One region of the Methylobacterium sp. A49B genome, then DNA from elsewhere that is predicted to be linked to it. Evidence: predicted binding sites of a transcription regulator. Region 1 holds the regulator's gene; each other region holds the start of a gene.

Region 1 (4,039 bases):
ACTCAGTCACGATGGCGCCGATTCCCGCGACCACGAGGCCGCCGTAGGAGATCCAGGCCCAGACCGGTCCGTAATGCGTCCGGATCAGCTCGCCATGGCCGCGGCCCGTGGCGGTCCCGAGCCGGACCGTCAGCTCCTGGACGACGTAGAGGATCGGCACCAGCAGGATCTGCAGGAGCAGCAGCGAGTAGCCCCAGCGCGCGCCGCTCTGGGCCGCCGTGATCAGGCTGCCGACATCCGTATCGGCGAGCATCACGACCAGTCCCGGGCCCGCGGCCTTGAGGAACGCGGACAGGCGGGGCAGGGAAGCGCTGGGCACGGCTCGGGAACAGTCCCGGGCGGCGGCAGTTCCGGCGGACGCCTGCGGCGTTTTCCCGGGAGCCCGCGGGAGGAATTGAGATGGCGGAGAGCACGGATCGGGGTTCCGGCTGGAGCCTTCAGGCGAGCGCCGTGCCCGACGGGGTGCGCCTGGAACTCGCCCTGTCCGATCTCGGCGGCGCGCCGGTCACCGCCGCCATCACCCTGGACCGGGCGGAGGCCCGCGCCTTCGCCCGCGCGCTGCTGGCGGCGGCTGGGGACGCGACCGAGCGCACCTTCCCCAAGCCGGGGACCTGAGCCGGGGACCTGACGGGTGCGGGCGCCGGGCCCGCGGTTCAGCGCAGGATCAGGCCCGGATTGCGGCCCGGAAGCCGCGGAACCACCGTGCCGCGCTTCTCGATCGGCGCGTCGCACGCGTAGGCGAACTCTGTCTTCAGCGGATCGAACACGGTCTCGCCGGTGATCCGGCAATCCTCGCGCACGGTCTCGTCGAGATAGGCCCGGGCCGCGGTCCGGAAGCGCTTCACCCGCGTCGCCTCGGGCTCGGGATCGATCCGGACCTCGCTTAGGTTGCAGCCGGCATATTCCCGCAGGGCGTTCGAGACGATCAGCATCCGGCGCACTTGCCGGTTGTCGTAGACCTCGTAGGGCTCCTTGCAGCCGATCGTCACCACCTGCGGCGTCAGCGCGACGTAGTTCCGGGAGATGTAGGAGAACCCGGTCGTGCAGCCGGCGAGCGCCAGGCCGAGGGTCACCACGCCGAGGGTCACCACGCCGAGGGGCAGCAGAGCTGCGGGTCGTCGCATCCTCGTCATCCCAGCCCGATCCACGCCGCGCCCCGGGCTTATCCCCGGACGGCCGGCTGGACGCATTGAAACGGCTCCGCTTGCGCCGTCAATGCGTTTCTCCCCGGCAGGAACCGCCGCGCACGCAAGCGTGGCCATATCTCTCTTGCGGAACACTTGCGGAACGTTTAACGTGTTCGTGATTTGTTTCTGTGGCCGCCACGAGGCGGTCCCTCAAGCCGCGAGGCCCCCGTCGATGCTCACGCGCAAGCAGCTGGACCTCCTGCGCTTCATCCAGAACCGCATGCAGGAATGCGGCGTCCCGCCGTCCTTCGACGAGATGAAGGACGCCCTCGACCTGAAGTCGAAGTCGGGCATCCACCGGCTGATCACGGCCCTCGAGGAGCGCGGCTTCCTCCGGCGCCTGCCGAATCGGGCGCGCGCCATCGAGGTGATCCGCATCCCCGAGAGCCTGACGCAGGCGGCCGCGGCCCAGGCGCCCGCCGAGCCCCGCCGGTTCACCCCGAGCGTGGTGGAGGGTGGCAAGTCCAAGCAGCCGCCGCTGCCCGCCAATGCCCGCATGATCGACGAGGCCGGACGGGCGGTGTCGATCCCCGTCATGGGCCGGATCGCGGCCGGCACGCCGGTCTCGGCGATCCAGAACCAGAGCCATGCCATCACCCTGTCGCCGGACTTCCTGGCCGGCGGCGAGCACTACGCCCTGGAGGTGCGCGGTGATTCGATGGTCGAGGCCGGCATCCTCGACGGCGACCTCGTGGTGATCCGCAAGCAGGACACCGCCAACACGGGCGACATCATCGTGGCCCTGATCGACGACGAGGAGGCGACGCTCAAGCGCCTGCGCCGCCGCGGCTCCTCGATCGCCCTGGAGGCCGCCAACCCGGCCTACGAGACCCGCGTCCTCGGGCCCGACCGGGTCCAGATCCAGGGCCGCCTCGTGAGTCTCGTCCGCCGCTACTGAAGCGGTTCGGCGGGCGCGTCGCCGGGCGCGTCCCCGCCGCTTGATCCGTCGGCCTCAGCCGGGGCCGCAGGCTCCTCCATGGCGCGACTGCTGTCGACTGCGGCGGTCATCGGCGGTGCCGGCTTCGTGTCCCGGTGCGGTCGCCACGGCAGGCCGCGATCACCGGTCCGGGCGTAGCGCGCGGTGAACCCGCCGGGTTCGGCCCGGAGCGCCACGGCTCCGTGATCCGCCAGGACATGCCGGTCGATCACGAGGGGCCCCGTGCAGGTCGGGGGCGCCGCGAGGCCGGTGATCAGCACCGCGGCCCGGGCGCAATCCTCCGGGAAGGCGCGGCGATCCCGGACCAGCGCGACCGCCCGCCCATCCGGCAGGCGCGCGGTGCATCCGAGCCGGTCGCAGCGCCCGCTTCCGGACGGCGTGACCAGCGCGCCGGGGCGCCGCCCGTCGCCGTCCGCCTTCAGCCACTGTTCCAGCACGAAGCCGGAGGGGCTGCCCAGGGCGGCGAGGCGGCCGTCCGGCCCCCGCACCGCCGCGCCGCCGCCCTGCCGGTCGACGTAGACGTCGTAGCGGTCCGGCAGCGCGGTGAGCCAGAGCCCCAGCAGGAGGGGCGGCCCGGCGAGCCAGCGCAGGCGCGAGACCGGGAGCGTCGCCAGCAGCAGGCTTGCGGTCAGCAGGGTCAGCGCTGCGGTTCCGAAGGCCGGCAGCACGAGGGTGGCGCGCTCGAACCCGGCGATCCACTCGGAAATCGCCAGCATGCCCCCCACCGCCTGACCCATCAGCCACCAGACCGGCCGGTCGAGGGCGAAGGGATAGGCCAGGATCCCGAGGACCGCGGCGGGCATCACCACCAGGGAGACGAGGGGCAGCGTCAGGGCGTTGCCGACGAGCCCGAAGGGCTGCACGGTCTGGAAGTGGTAGGTGGCGAAGGGCGCGGTGGCGACCTGCGCCACCAGGGTCGTGGCCAGGGTCCCGGTGACCGCCGAGAGGCCGCTGCCCACGAGGCGCCCCACCCGACCCACCCCGGGGCGCACGAACAGCCGGCCGTCGATCAGGCGCGCGCAGGCGATCAGCCCGGCCACCGCGCCGAATGACATCTGGAAGCTCGGGCCGAGCAGGCCCTCCGGCTCGCGGGCGAGCGCGATCAGCGCGGCCAGCGCGAGGTTGCGCATCGACAGGGCCGGCCGGTCCGCCAGGATCGCGCCCAGCATGATCAGGGTCATGATCAGCGAGCGCTCGGCGGCGATGTCCCACCCCGAGAAGGCGCAGTAGGCGGTCACGCCCACCATGGCGAAGCCGGCCGCGATCTTCTTGATCGGCCAGACCAGGGCGCAGTACGGCACCAGGGCGAGGGCCGCCCGGACCAGCCAAAACACCACGCCGGCGGCCAGCACCATGTGGAGCCCGGAGATCGACACCACGTGGTAGATGCCGGCGGCGCGCAGCGCGTCGTTGGTCGCCGGCCCGATCAGCCCGCGCTTGCCCGTCACCAGGGCCGCCGCGACCGCCCCCGCCTGCCCGCCCTCGGCCTCCGCGATCCGGCGGGTCAACGCGTTGCGGGCCGCGTCCAGCGTCGCGGCGAGCCGCAGGCGCAGGGGCGGCGGCTCCGCGGGCGCGCGGACCGTGACCGCTCCGACCAGCGAGCCCACGGCGCCGAGACCCTGGAAATACGCGTCCCGGGCAAAGTCGTAGCCGCCGGGCCGGGCGGCCTCCGGCGGCGGCAGCAGCCGGGCGGTTGCGGCGATGACGTCCCCGGGTCGCGGGATCGGCGTCCTGCGGAACGACACCCGGACATGGACCGGCCGCGCCTCCGGCGCGAGCCCGGCGAAGCTCTCCACGCGGATCACCAGCCGGGCGCCGACCTCGCGCTCGTCCAGCGCCTCGACCATCCCGACGAGGGGGCCGATGGTGGTCCGGGTGAGGATCGGGGCGGCCACCTGGGTGACCCGCCACGTGG
Region 2 (4,039 bases), on a different contig from region 1:
GGGTCGATCCGGTACGGCGCGAGGCACGCCCGCAAGGCCGCGAACGGACCGCCCGGGACCGGGTTCCCGTCCAGGATCGCGCGCTCGTCGCGGTAGCGGAAGCGCGCGAACGGCTCGGCCGCCACGATCGAATGGCGCCCCAGGGAGTCGTGCCGCATGGCGCTGTCGAGGAAGGCGAGCCCGGGCAGGGCGCGCAGCCGGGCGGCCGCCGCGACGGGATCGATGAAGGGGATCTCTCGGGTCCACATGACCGGGTTCGGGCTATCGTCCTGGGCGCGGGTGGGGCGGATCGTGTCACGCTGCCGTCGCACAGGCGATGCCGCGGGGGAAGCGGCAGTTGCACGCAGGGGCCGCCTCGGAGGCGCAGACGGGGCGCGCGCCCGACGCAGGCCGCCGTTCCGCGTCTTCATGTGGGATCTCAGGACCGGCGCGCAAACGCCTTCCGAACAGCCAAGTTTCCGGCTCGACGTCAGACTCGCGCACGAGGCCGGTCACCCCTGCGGCGGCCGGTCTCGCGCCGGGGGCCGGGAGCCTGTATAGAAAGCGCGACCCCGATCCTTTTCGTCCTCAGCTCCGGGCGACCGACCTTCGGTCGCCGGCCGGGACCGCCCGATCCGAAGGCCATGACCGCCACGCCCGCCCCCCGCGGCCCCGCTCCCGGAGCCGCCCCCAAAATCTCGTTCGTCTCGCTCGGATGTCCGAAGGCGCTCGTCGATTCCGAGCGGATCCTCACGCACCTGCGGGCCGAGGGCTACGAGCTGGCGCGCCGGCACGACGGGGCCGACGTGGTGATTGTCAACACTTGCGGCTTCCTCGATTCGGCCAAGGCGGAGTCGCTCTCGGCCATCGGCGAGGCCATGGCGGAGAACGGCCGGGTGATCGTCACCGGCTGCATGGGCGCGCAGCCGGAGGAGATCCGCGAGAAGTACCCCGACCTCCTGGCGGTGACCGGGCCGCAGGCCTACGAGTCGGTGGTGGCGGCCGTCCACGAGGCGGTGCCGCCGGCCCACGACCCGTTCCTTGACCTCGTGCCGCCCCAGGGGATCAAGCTCACCCCGCGCCACTACGCCTACCTGAAGATCTCGGAAGGGTGCAGCAACCGCTGCAGCTTCTGCATCATCCCGTCTTTACGCGGGAACCTCGTCAGCCGCCCGGCCGCCGACGTGCTGCGCGAGGCCGAGAAGCTCGTGAAGGCCGGCGTGAAGGAGCTGCTGGTCGTCAGCCAGGACACCAGCGCCTACGGGGTCGATATCCGCTACAGTGAGAGCCCGTGGCAGGACCGCCAGGTCCGCGCGAAGTTCTACGACCTCACCAAGGAACTCGGCGCGCTCGGGGCCTGGGTCCGGCTGCATTACGTCTACCCCTATCCGCACGTGGACGAGGTCATCCCGCTGATGGCCGAGGGCAAGGTGCTCCCCTATCTCGACATGCCGCTCCAGCACGCGAGCCCGTCGGTGCTCAAGCGCATGCGCCGCCCCGGCAACCAGGAGCGCCAGCTCGACCGGATCCGGAGCTGGCGGCAGACCTGCCCGGACCTCGCGATCCGCTCGACCTTCATCGTCGGCTTCCCCGGCGAGACCGAGGCCGAGTTCGAGGAGCTGCTGGCCTGGCTGCAGGAGGCCAAGCTCGATCGGGTCGGCTGCTTCGAGTACGAGCCGGTGGCGGGCGCCACCGCCAACGCGCTCGGCGACCTCGTGCCGCCGGCGGTGAAGGCCGAGCGCAAGCGCCGGTTCATGGAGACCCAGAACGGCATCGCGCTCCGGCTGCAGCGGGCCAAGGTCGGCAAGCGGCTGCCCATCATCGTCGATGCCGTCGAGGGCGGGGTCGCGAAGGGCCGGTCCAAGGCCGACGCGCCGGAGATCGACGGGAATGTCCACGCCGCCTTCCGGCGCCCGGTGCGGGTCGGCGACATCGTCACCGTGAAGATCGACCGGGCCGAGGCCTACGACCTGTACGGCAGCGTCGCCTGACGGCGGCCCCCGTCTTTGCGAGCGCCGCGAAGCAATCCAGGGTGACGCTACGCTGCCGGGAGGTCCCGCTGCCCTGGGTCGCTTCGCTGCGCTCGCGATGACGGGCGCGGACAGGACTCCTGTTGAGCCCTGACCAATACACCTTGACCCCACCCTCCCGCCGCCGTCTCTGGAACAGAGCAGGAACTCACGGCGGATCTCCGAGGCAGCGATGGATCCGGAGGTCGCGCTCCGAAAAATCATCCACATCGACATGGACGCGTTCTACGCCTCGGTGGAGCAGCGCGACGATCCCGCCCTGCGCGGCCTGCCGCTGGCGGTGGGCGGCTCCCGGGAGCGGGGCGTGGTGGCGGCGGCGAGCTACGAGGCGCGCCGGTTCGGCGTCCGCTCGGCCATGCCGTCGGCCACCGCGCGGCGGCTCTGCCCGGACCTGCTGTTCGTGAAGCCGCGCTTCGAGGTCTACCGGGCGGTCTCCGACGAGATCCGCGCGGTCTTCGCCCGCCACACGGCGATCATCGAGCCGGTCGCCCTGGACGAAGCCTATCTCGACGTCACCGAGAATTTTTTGGGACTCCCGACCGCGACGGCCGTCGCCAAGGCGATCCGGGCCGAGATCCTGGAGCGCACCGGGCTCGTGGCCTCGGCCGGGGTCTCGTACAACAAGTTCCTCGCCAAGGTGGCGTCCGACCACAGGAAGCCCGACGCCCTGTTCGTCATCACCCCCGCCATGGGGCCCGACTTCGTGGCCGCCCTGCCGATCGGCCGGTTCCACGGCGTCGGCCCGGTCACCGAGGCGAAGATGAAGCGGCTCGGGATCGAGACCGGGGCGGATCTGCGCGCCTGGACGGTCGAGCGCCTGCGCGAGACCTTCGGCTCCGCGGGGGCCTACTACCACGCGGTCGCCCGCGGGATCGACGAGCGGCCCGTGCGCGCCCACCGGGTGCGCAAGTCGATCGGCGCCGAGACCACCTTCTCGGACGACACCGCCGCCTTCGAGATCCTGGCCGCCCGGCTGGCGCCGCTGTTCGACAAGGTCTGGGCCGGGGCCGACGCCAAGGGCATGCGCGCCCGGACCGTGACCCTCAAGCTCAAGTTCTCGGATTTCGCCCAGGTCACCCGGGCGAAGTCGCTCCCCACCCCCGTGGCCGACCGGGCCGGCCTGGAGCGGATCGGCCTCGACCTGCTCGCCGGCCTGTTCCCCCTGCGGCGCAGCGCGCGACTGATCGGCGTGTCGCTGTCGGGCTTCGCGCAGGACGAGCCGGACGGACCGCTGCAACTCGGGTTAGAACTTTGAGCTCAATATCAATTTTTGGTAAATAGTCTTACGATATGATGCGGCGCCTATCGTGCGTTGCCGCACTTTGAGCGCGGGAGTGCGGACCCAGATTGCAGTCATCGGGTGTGGTTTCGGACCGACCGAACACCGCCCGCATCGAAGGATCCGTCACATGTCAGATAACACGGTGCGGTTCGCCACCGCTCTGGCCCTGAGCCTGTCCGCGGGGGCTGCGCGTGCGGACAGCAACTCCGCCTTCAGCGCCGCCAACACGGCCCTGCTGCTGGGCTACACCGCGAGCCCCGGCCGCCTCTACGTCCCGACGACCGGGCCCGGCGACGCGACCGTCACCGGCCCGGCCGCCCCCGCCCCGCAGCGGCACAAGGCTCCCGCGCGCGCGCCTGCCCGCTGAGCGACCGAGAGCCCGGGGCATAGGGCCCCGGGCCTTCCGTCAGGCGTTCTTGCGCGGCCGGTGATCGGGATCGACACCGCCGTCCACCTTCGTCTCGTTGTCCACGTCGCCCTCGAAGGTCGAGTCCGCCTGCAGATCCGCCGGGTCGGCGCCGCTCATGCCCTTCGACGTGCCGATGCCGGGGTTGCCCTTGAGGTCGGCATCGGTCGGGGTGTCGGTCTTCAGATGCTTGGAGGACATGCAGTCTCCTGTCGGGTTCTGGTGACAGGCCAACGCATCGCGGCGGGGGCGGTCTCCCGGCCCCCGTGCGGCGGTTCGCCTCCCGTACCTGGAGGAGCTCAGCCAAGGCTCAGCCGATCTCCGCCGCCGCGATCCGGCGCA
Region 3 (4,039 bases), on a different contig from region 1:
CGACGCGGCGGCGAGCATCTGAACCGACGGCCGGCGCGGCGGCAGCGGCACGTCTACGGCTTCGGCGACCGTGTCCGCCGCCGGGGTTGATGCGGCAGCCGGTGTCATCGGTGCGGCCGGTTCGGCCGGGGGCGAGAGGCGCAGCTCGGCGAGTTCGGCCGCCGCGGGCGCGGTCGCGACCGCGGTAGCGAGGGCGGCCGGTCGGCGCGGCGGCAGGGGCACTTCCACCGCCTGGGCGGCGGCTGCCTGTTCGCTCGGCGCTGCGGCGGCGGCCGGCGCGACGACGGCGGCGGCCGGATCGACCGCGAGGCTCGCGAGCTGGATCGTCGCGCCGGCCAGCGCGGCGGGTCGGCGGGGCGGCAGCGGCACCTCCACCGTCTCGGTGGGCGCTTCGGCCACGGACACGGTGGTCGGGGCGTAGGCAAGGGCCGAAGCGGCGGGGCTCCTGGCGTCGGCCGCGCCGCCGCCGAACAGGCTCGCCAGGGCGCTCGCCGAGGCCGCCACCGGCGCCACCACGGACGCGACCTCGGTGGAGATCCCCTGCCGCTTGGCGGCGTAATAGTAGCCGCGGTTGTAGTATTGGTAGGCCTGGGAAAGGTTGCCCTGGGCGGTGCGGTAGGCGCCGGCGAGATAGGCGACCCCGTAGCGCAGGTTGGTCGCCGGATCGTAGAGCCCCGCCGCGTCCCCGGTATAGCCCAGGCTGCGCGCGGTCGCGTGCTTGATCTGCATCAGGCCCAGCGCGCTGCCGCCCTTGGCATTCGGGTTGTAGTTGCTCTCGCGCTTGACCACCGCGTGGACGAAGCTCGCCGGGACGCCGTTCGCCTTGGCCTGCTGCTCGATCAGCGCGTCGATGTTGTCGCGCGCGGCCTGCCCGAAGGCGGCGGCGGGCGCGACCGCGAGGACGGCGGCCAGGAGAAGGCGATGCATTCCGAGACCCGGTTCTGCTTGTTCTGTGGTCAAGCTAGGTCGCGGGCAAATGAGGCCGGAAAGCGGCCTCGCTTCGGCAAGCTGTGGGCGGCTCGGGCGGCGACCCCATCTGTGCTCCGCCGGCCACAGGCAGGCGCCCCGTCGTGAGCCGGTACGGTTATCCACAGGGCCGATGGTGGATCCGCCCGCTCACAGGACGGGGCGCAGGGGAGGGCGCCGGGCTGGCGCGGACGGGTCACGGCAGACGGGTCAGGGCAGGATGAGGCGCTCGATCGCGTGGGCGAAGCCGTCCGCGTCATTGCTGTCGGTGACCGCGCGGGCGGCCGCCTTCACGCCGCCCTCGGCATTGCCCATCGCCACCGAGAAGCCGCTGTTGGCGAACATCGGCCGGTCGTTGCCGGCATCGCCGAAGGTCGCGATCCGCTCGGGCGGGATGCCGAGATGGCCGCTCATCCAGGTGACGAACTGCCCCTTGTCGAGGTGGGGCGGCGTGACGTCGAGGTAGTATTTCTGCGAGCGATGCACCGTCGCCCGGTCCGCCAGCGCGGCCGCGATCCTGGGCTCGCAGTCCGCGAGATGGGCATGGTCGCGGCTGACACCGACGAGCTTCGAGGCCGCCCCCATGAGCGTGCCGAGGTCGGCCACGACCCGCGGCTCCGCGTCGATCGTGCGGCGCTCCAAGTCGGTGTAGGGGCCCTGCGGGTCGCGCAGACACCACGCGCCCTCGGCGAAGACCCAGACGTCGAGGCCCGCGGCCAGCAGCCGGGCGAGGGCCTCCCTGGCGGCCGGCTCGGGGATCGTCCGCTCCGCGATCGTCGAGAGGTCGGGCCGGACCACGCTGGCGCCGTTGAAGGCGCCCATCGGCAGATCGAGGCCGAGCGCGGCCACGAGGCTGCGCAGGCCGACCGGCGGCCGGGCCGAGGCGATGCTGAAGCCGATCCCGGCCGCCCGCAGCCGCCCGACGGCCGCCACCGTGGCGGCGGTGAGGCGCTTGTCGCCGGTCACCAGGGTGCCGTCGACGTCCGAGATCACCAGGGCGATCCCCGCGGCCCCGTCGGATCCTGCAGGCATGGCTCACTCCGCTCCCGAGCGCACGGGGGGCTCCGCGGCGAGCTGCGCCACGACCCGGTCGGCGATGGCCTCGGGCGGCTCCGCGACCCCGACAATGATCGGGCGTTCGTCGGGACCGGGTACCTCCAGCGTGGCGAACTGGCTGTCCAGGAGGCGCGGGGACATGAAATGGCCTTGGCGCGCCGCGAGGCGCCCGGCGATCAGGGCCTTGTCCCCGTCGAGATAGACCAGCCGCACCCGCCGGCTCCCGCGGGTGAGAATGTCCCGGTAGGCGCGGCGCAGGGCCGAGCAGACCACGACGCCCGACTTGCCGGCCTCCAGCCGGTGCTGGATCCAGGTGGCGATCCGCGCCAGCCAGGGCGCGCGGTCCTCGTCGTCGAGGGCGTGGCCCGCATGCATCTTGGCCACGTGCTCCGGGGTGTGGAAGCTGTCGCCGTCGACGAAGATCCAGCCGAGCCGCTCGGCGATCAGCGCCGCGACGGTGCTCTTCCCGGATCCCGAGACGCCCATCACCACGAGCACCTGCGCGGACGCCGCGGCCTCGTCGGTCACCCCCGTCTGAGACGTCATCCGGACCTCGCGGCTCGAAGGCGTTCCCGCGACGCCGAGCACCTCTTCAATAGGCCCGCGCGCGGGGAAGGAAAGGCCGTGTCGGCCCCGCAAGACGCCGCCGGCGCGGCCGGAACCGCGTGCCGGGCGCGCGCGTTGGCGCAGGGAAGTTAGAACATTTCAGGAACAGAGAAGTCATGGCCAAGACTGCTTCGAAGACCCAGCAGAGAGACGCTTCGCCTCGGGACGCGGCTCAGGAGAACCCCAAGACCGACCCGAAGGACGTGTCCAACCAGATCAAGGACCCGGACCAGTGGACCACCGGCGGCGAGCCGATGACGGGCGCGCAGGCCTCCTACCTGAAGACCCTGTCGGAGGAGGCCAAGGAGCCGGAGGCCTTCGAGGCCGATCTCGACAAGGCCGAGGCCTCCAAGCGGATCGACGACCTGCGCCACAAGGCCGGTCGGGCCTGATCCGGTCGCGCGCTCTTCCCGGTGCCGATCTTCCCGGTGCCAATCTTCCCGGTGCCAATCTTCCGGTGCAAAGGTTGGCCGGGCAGAGCGCGACGGCCGAGTTTCGAAGACCGCATTAAGCCGCCGGCAAGGGCGGATGCGCTACGACAGGTCATGGAACGAGGCCGCTCGGGCAGCGGAACGTGACGAGAAGGCGGTTTCGACGATGCAAGAACCGGGGCGCGAACCGGGCTGCCACGGGACCGGGCGCGCCGTCGCACGGGTCGGAATCCTGTCCGGCGGCGGCGCGACGGCGCTGATCCGCTTCTCCCGCGACGCGCGCGGCGCGACGTCGATCGAGTATGCCCTGATCGGCGCCCTGATCTTCCTGGTGGCCGCCGCGAGCCTGCGGACCTACGCCTCCCGGGTGAGCGGGGTCTACGGCCAGATCAGCACCGCGGTGACCCAGAACTGACTCGTCCCGGGCGCTCGATGAGGGGCCGCCCGCGGCCCGGGGCCTTGCTGGAGCCGGCGGTGGCGCTGCGGCGCGAGCGGTGTCGTCCCGACTGCACGAGCCCAACCCGCCAACACGACAGGCCGTCTGTCGGCAATAGACAGAAACAGAAAACACCGCGTCCCTGCCCCGAAAAAGCTGTGCTTTACGAGGATGAAAGTGCGGTCTCGGCCGTCGCCTGCGGAGTGTGGCCCACCCGCCACGGACACCCGGGCCGCCATGGGCTAGGCACGGGCTCGGCAATACCGATGGGCAACATCTGGATGCGCAATCTTCCCCTCGTCCTGCTCGCCGTCGCGGCGACGTCGGGCTGCACGTACCTGCCCGCGGCGGGACCGACGGCGAGCATGATCCAGGCCGGCGCCGAGGTGGCGACGGCGGATGGCGGTCTTCTGGCGCGCTACGAGATCATCGACGTCACCCCGAGCGTCGTCGAGGCCCTGCGCGGCCGGCCGCTGGACAGCCTGCTCGCCTCCTTCGGCGACCACCGCCCGTCCTCCGAGCCGGTGATCGGCATCGGCGACAT
Region 4 (4,039 bases), on a different contig from region 1:
CCGATCGGCATGTCCTTCTGCGGCCGGCGCGCCTCCTGGGCGGCGGTGGAGACCGCATCGAAGCCGATGAAGGCGAAGAACACCACACCCGCGCCGCGCAGGATGCCGCTGTAGCCGAAATGCCCGAAGGTGCCGTCGTTGTCGGGGATCAGCGGCTTCCAGTTCGCCGTGTCGACATGGCCCCAGCCCAGCGCGATGAACGCCACCACCACGGTGAGCTTCACCGCCACCATGATGTTGTTGAAGCGGGCCGATTCCTTGGTGCCGCGCATCAGCAGGATCGTGATCAGCGCCACGATCACCACCGCCGGCAGGTTGAACAGGGCGGTGCCGCCGCCGTCGATGGGGGTGCCCGGCGCGTGGGCGAACTGGGCCGGGATCACGATCCCGACATCCTTCAGGATGCTGGTCACGTACCCCGACCAGCCCACCGCCACCGTGGCGGCTCCCATGGCGTATTCGAGGATGAGGTCCCAGCCGATCAGCCACGCGAAGAACTCGCCCAGCGTCGCGTAGGTGTAGGTGTAGCTCGACCCCGCCACCGGGATCAGCGCCGCCATCTCGGAGTAGCAGAGGCCCACGAAGGCGCAGGCGATGCCGCCGAGCACGAAGGACAGCATGATCCCCGGCCCGGCATATTGCGCCGCCGCCGTGCCGGTGAGGACGAAGATGCCGGCACCGATGATCGCGCCGATGCCCATGGCGGTGATCGAGAGGGCACCCAGCGATTTCGAGAGCTGCTGCTCGCCCTCGCCGCTCTCGAGGATGTCGTCGACCGATTTGCGCCCCATCAGGCCCGACGAATCCATTGTGCGATCCTTCCCGAGGGGAGCGATTTCAACGTCCTCGCGACAGTGGAGAGACGGCAAATCTTCTCCCGCGCCCCCGGAGTTGTAGAGGAGGCGGGACCGACAACAACGTGGAAGGGCACAAGTTTCTGCCGGTCAGGCCCGGTCGATCCGCGCCAGCAGCGCCTTCACCTTGATCCGGGAGCCGAAGGCCGATCCGCCGCGCAGCACCTCCCGCCGCACCACGTCCCCGGCCCGGGCCTGCCGGGCCCCCATCAGCCTCTCGATCCGGTTGACCAGACGCCCGCTCCAGCCGGCCGCCGGACGGTGCAGGCGCCCGAGCCCGGTCTCCGGCCGGGCGGTCCCGACGAAGCGGTCCAGGGTGCGGATCCATCCTTCGCCCGGGACGTCGCCGGCCTCCAGGCACAGGACCCAGTCCCGCCGGGCCGCGCCCGCGCCATCCGCGTAGGGGTTGCCGCTCCGGTGGACGACCAACGTCGCCCCGGTCGCTTCCGCGACGGCCGCGACGGCCTCGCTCTCGCGACCCGTCACGATCACGGCGTCGCCGACCAAGCCGCCGGCCACGCCGGAGACGAGCACGCTGAGCGTGTCGGCCAAGCGGTCGATCGCGTCCGGATCAGCCGGGTCGGCCAGATAGGTCACCGCGGAGAGCATGAGCGGGCGCATAGACGATTTTGCGCCGCCGTAAACCATTGAACCGTCTTTCGAAGGACCGGCCGCGTCCGAGAGACGCGGCGATGCCGGGATTGCCTTAAAAAGAGGCGTTACCCGCCGCCATGTTCGCTCTATGTTCCACGTGAAACACGGGGGCGACGGGTCATGACGCTGAAAGGGGACGCGGTCGGCACGAGCGCGACGCGGCGGCTCGGTGCGAGCACGCCGTCGGAACAGGCTCGGCGCGGTCGCGGCTCGACCGCCAATCCCACCGGCCGGTTCGAGGCGGCCCGGCGAGAGGCGTTCCACGATGCCGACTGGGCGCCGGATGATCCGACGCCCCTGCGCACGCAGGTGACGCCGGAACGATCCGCCCGGATCATCGCCCGCAACACGTCGCCCGACATCCCGTTCGACCGGTCGATCAACCCGTATCGCGGCTGCGAGCACGGCTGCATCTACTGCTACGCGCGGCCGACCCACGCGTGGCTCGGCCTGTCGCCGGGGCTCGACTTCGAATCGCGGATCTTCAGCAAGCCGGACGCGCCCCGGCTCCTCGCCCGCGAGCTCGCGGCGCCGGGCTACCAACCGGAGACGATCGCCCTCGGCACCGCCACCGATCCTTACCAGCCGGCCGAGCGCGAGCACCGCATCACCCGCGGCATCCTCGACGTGCTCCGCGAGGCGCGGCACCCCGTCGGCATCACCACGAAATCGGACCTCGTCCTGCGCGACCTCGACATCCTGGCCGAGATGGCCGCGCGCGATCTCGTCCTCGTGGCGGTCTCGCTGCCGACCCTGGATCCGGACCTCGCGCGGCGCCTCGATCCCCGGGCGCCCCGGCCGGAGAAGCGGCTCGCCGCGATGCGCCGGCTGGCCGAGGCGGGCGTGCCCGTGATGGTCAACGTCTCGCCGATCATCCCGGGCCTGACCGACCATGAGGTCGAGGCGATCCTGGACCGCGCCCGGGAGAGCGGCGCGAGCCGGATCGGCTACGCGCTCCTGCGGCTCCCGGGGGAGGTGGCCGACCTCGTCGCAGACTGGTTCTCCGAGCATTATCCCGAGCGCAAGGAACGCGCCTTCGGTTTGCTGCGGCAGTCCCGGGGCGGCCGCGAAAACGATCCCCGCTTCGGTCACCGCTTCCGCGGCGAGGGTGCCTACGCGTCGATGATCGGGCAGCGCGTGCGGCTTGCCGGCACCCGGCTCGGCTTCGCGTTCGGGCGGATGACGCTGAACCGGGACGCCTTCCGCAGGCCGGGGGAGCAACTGACGCTGCTCTGACAGGCCGGAGAAGGGGCGTGGTCCATCCAACGCATCGCCTCGGGATGCGGTCGAGAACGGGACAGCCGACGTCACCTCCCGCTGCTGTGGTGCCGTGGCCTGCCGAAGCGAGGCCGCTCAGCGTTCGAAGCCCCGGGTGAAGCTCAGCCGGTGATGCGGGCTGCGGCCGAGCTTCGTCAGGCCGGCCCGGTGGAGCTGCGTGCCGTAGCCGACATTCCGCTCCCAGCCGTAACCGGGGTGGCGCTCGGCGAGGCGCCGCATCAGGGCGTCGCGGAAGACCTTGGCGACGATCGAGGCGGCGGCGATCTGCGGCACGAGCCGGTCCCCGCCGACCACCGCCCCGCCGGGAAGCCCGGGCAGGGCATCCCGACCGTCAACCAGGACCGGCGCCGCGATCCCGAGGCGGCCCACCGCGCGCGCCATGGCGTCCAGCGTCGCGGCGCGGATGTTGATCCGATCGATCAGCGCCCGCGAGCCCGCCGCCACCGCTACGTGCGCATGGGTGCGGATCAGCGGCGCCAGCCGGGCACGGACCGGCTCGAGCAGGCGCTTGCTGTCGTCGAGGGCGCCGAGCAGGGTCGGCGGGAGCGCCGCGGGGTCGAACCAGACCGCGGCCACGATCACCGGGCCGCAGAGTGCGCCGCGCCCGACCTCGTCGCAGCCGATGACGGCGGGATATCTGGCCGCCTGGGCCGGATCGAACGGAGTGTCGGTGGCGGGCGGCTTCCGAGCACTCGGCTTGAAACTCGGCGGCCTGGGATTGAGCGGCCTGGGAGCGGACGGCTTGGGAGCGGGCGGCATGGCGCCCTCCTGCCATCCCGCGCGGGCGCCGTCACCGGTCAGGCAGCGTCGCGGCTGCCCCGTTCGCCGCCATGCGCCTCGATGATGTTGCCGAAGAACTGGCGGGCGCTCACGTCCCAGCCGCAGCGCAGGGCCTCGGCGCGGCACGCGGCCCGCGACAGGTCGAGGGCGGCGAGGGCGGCGGCCCGCAGGTCGCGATCGAGGGATCCCACCGGCTTGCCCCCGACCACGTCGTCGGGGCCGGGCACCGGGAAGGCCGCCACCGGCAGGCCGCTGGCCAGCGCCTCCAGGAGCACGATCCCGAACGTGTCGGTGAGGCTCGGGAAGACGAAGACGTCGCAGGCAGCGTAGACCGCCGCGAGGGCGGCCCCGGTGCGGGTGCCGAGGAAGCGCGCCCCGGGGGCCAGCGCCTGCAGGCGCGCGCGATCCGGCCCGTCGCCGACCACGACCTTCGTGCCCGGCAGGTCGAGGCCCAGGAAGGCGGCGACGTTCTT

What was found. The regulator LexA, encoded in region 1, represses DNA repair genes until DNA is damaged. The targets are predictions, from matches to a motif close to TGTTCNNNNTGTGTTCNG.
Region 2: dinB (DNA polymerase IV) is a predicted target of LexA. The motif match lies at 2,141-2,158, and genes of this name have one in related genera.
Region 3: ACLBX9_RS19025 (DUF3072 domain-containing protein) is a predicted target of LexA. The motif match lies at 2,719-2,736, and genes of this name have one in related genera.
Region 4: ACLBX9_RS13955 (PA0069 family radical SAM protein) is a predicted target of LexA. The motif match lies at 1,587-1,604, and genes of this name have one in related genera.

The regions. Positions count from the first base shown of each region.
Region 1 covers NZ_JBKFBO010000043.1:24,327-28,365, forward strand. The annotation lists gene ACLBX9_RS03350 (NRAMP family divalent metal transporter) at 1-319, opposite strand, end outside; gene ACLBX9_RS03355 (hypothetical protein) at 400-615, shown strand; gene ACLBX9_RS03360 (hypothetical protein) at 654-1,124, opposite strand; gene lexA (transcriptional repressor LexA) at 1,360-2,085, shown strand; gene ACLBX9_RS03370 (ComEC/Rec2 family competence protein) at 2,079-4,039, opposite strand, start outside.
Region 2 covers NZ_JBKFBO010000016.1:38,524-42,562, forward strand. The annotation lists gene pabB (aminodeoxychorismate synthase component I) at 1-248, opposite strand, end outside; gene rimO (30S ribosomal protein S12 methylthiotransferase RimO) at 624-1,970, shown strand; gene dinB (DNA polymerase IV) at 2,182-3,264, shown strand; gene ACLBX9_RS02025 (hypothetical protein) at 3,419-3,658, shown strand; gene ACLBX9_RS02030 (hypothetical protein) at 3,698-3,898, opposite strand; gene pncA (bifunctional nicotinamidase/pyrazinamidase) at 4,008-4,039, opposite strand, start outside.
Region 3 covers NZ_JBKFBO010000111.1:4,940-8,978, forward strand. The annotation lists gene ACLBX9_RS19010 (transglycosylase SLT domain-containing protein) at 1-927, opposite strand, end outside; gene ACLBX9_RS19015 (Cof-type HAD-IIB family hydrolase) at 1,177-1,998, opposite strand; gene ACLBX9_RS19020 (gluconokinase) at 2,002-2,568, opposite strand; gene ACLBX9_RS19025 (DUF3072 domain-containing protein) at 2,745-3,020, shown strand; gene ACLBX9_RS19030 (Flp family type IVb pilin) at 3,226-3,474, shown strand; partial or broken gene ACLBX9_RS19035 (polysaccharide biosynthesis/export family protein) at 3,777-4,039, shown strand, end outside.
Region 4 covers NZ_JBKFBO010000095.1:57,975-62,013, forward strand. The annotation lists gene ACLBX9_RS13945 (amino acid permease) at 1-809, opposite strand, end outside; gene ACLBX9_RS13950 (hypothetical protein) at 945-1,475, opposite strand; gene ACLBX9_RS13955 (PA0069 family radical SAM protein) at 1,629-2,744, shown strand; gene ACLBX9_RS13960 (ribonuclease HII) at 2,862-3,545, opposite strand; gene ACLBX9_RS13965 (glycosyltransferase family 4 protein) at 3,584-4,039, opposite strand, start outside.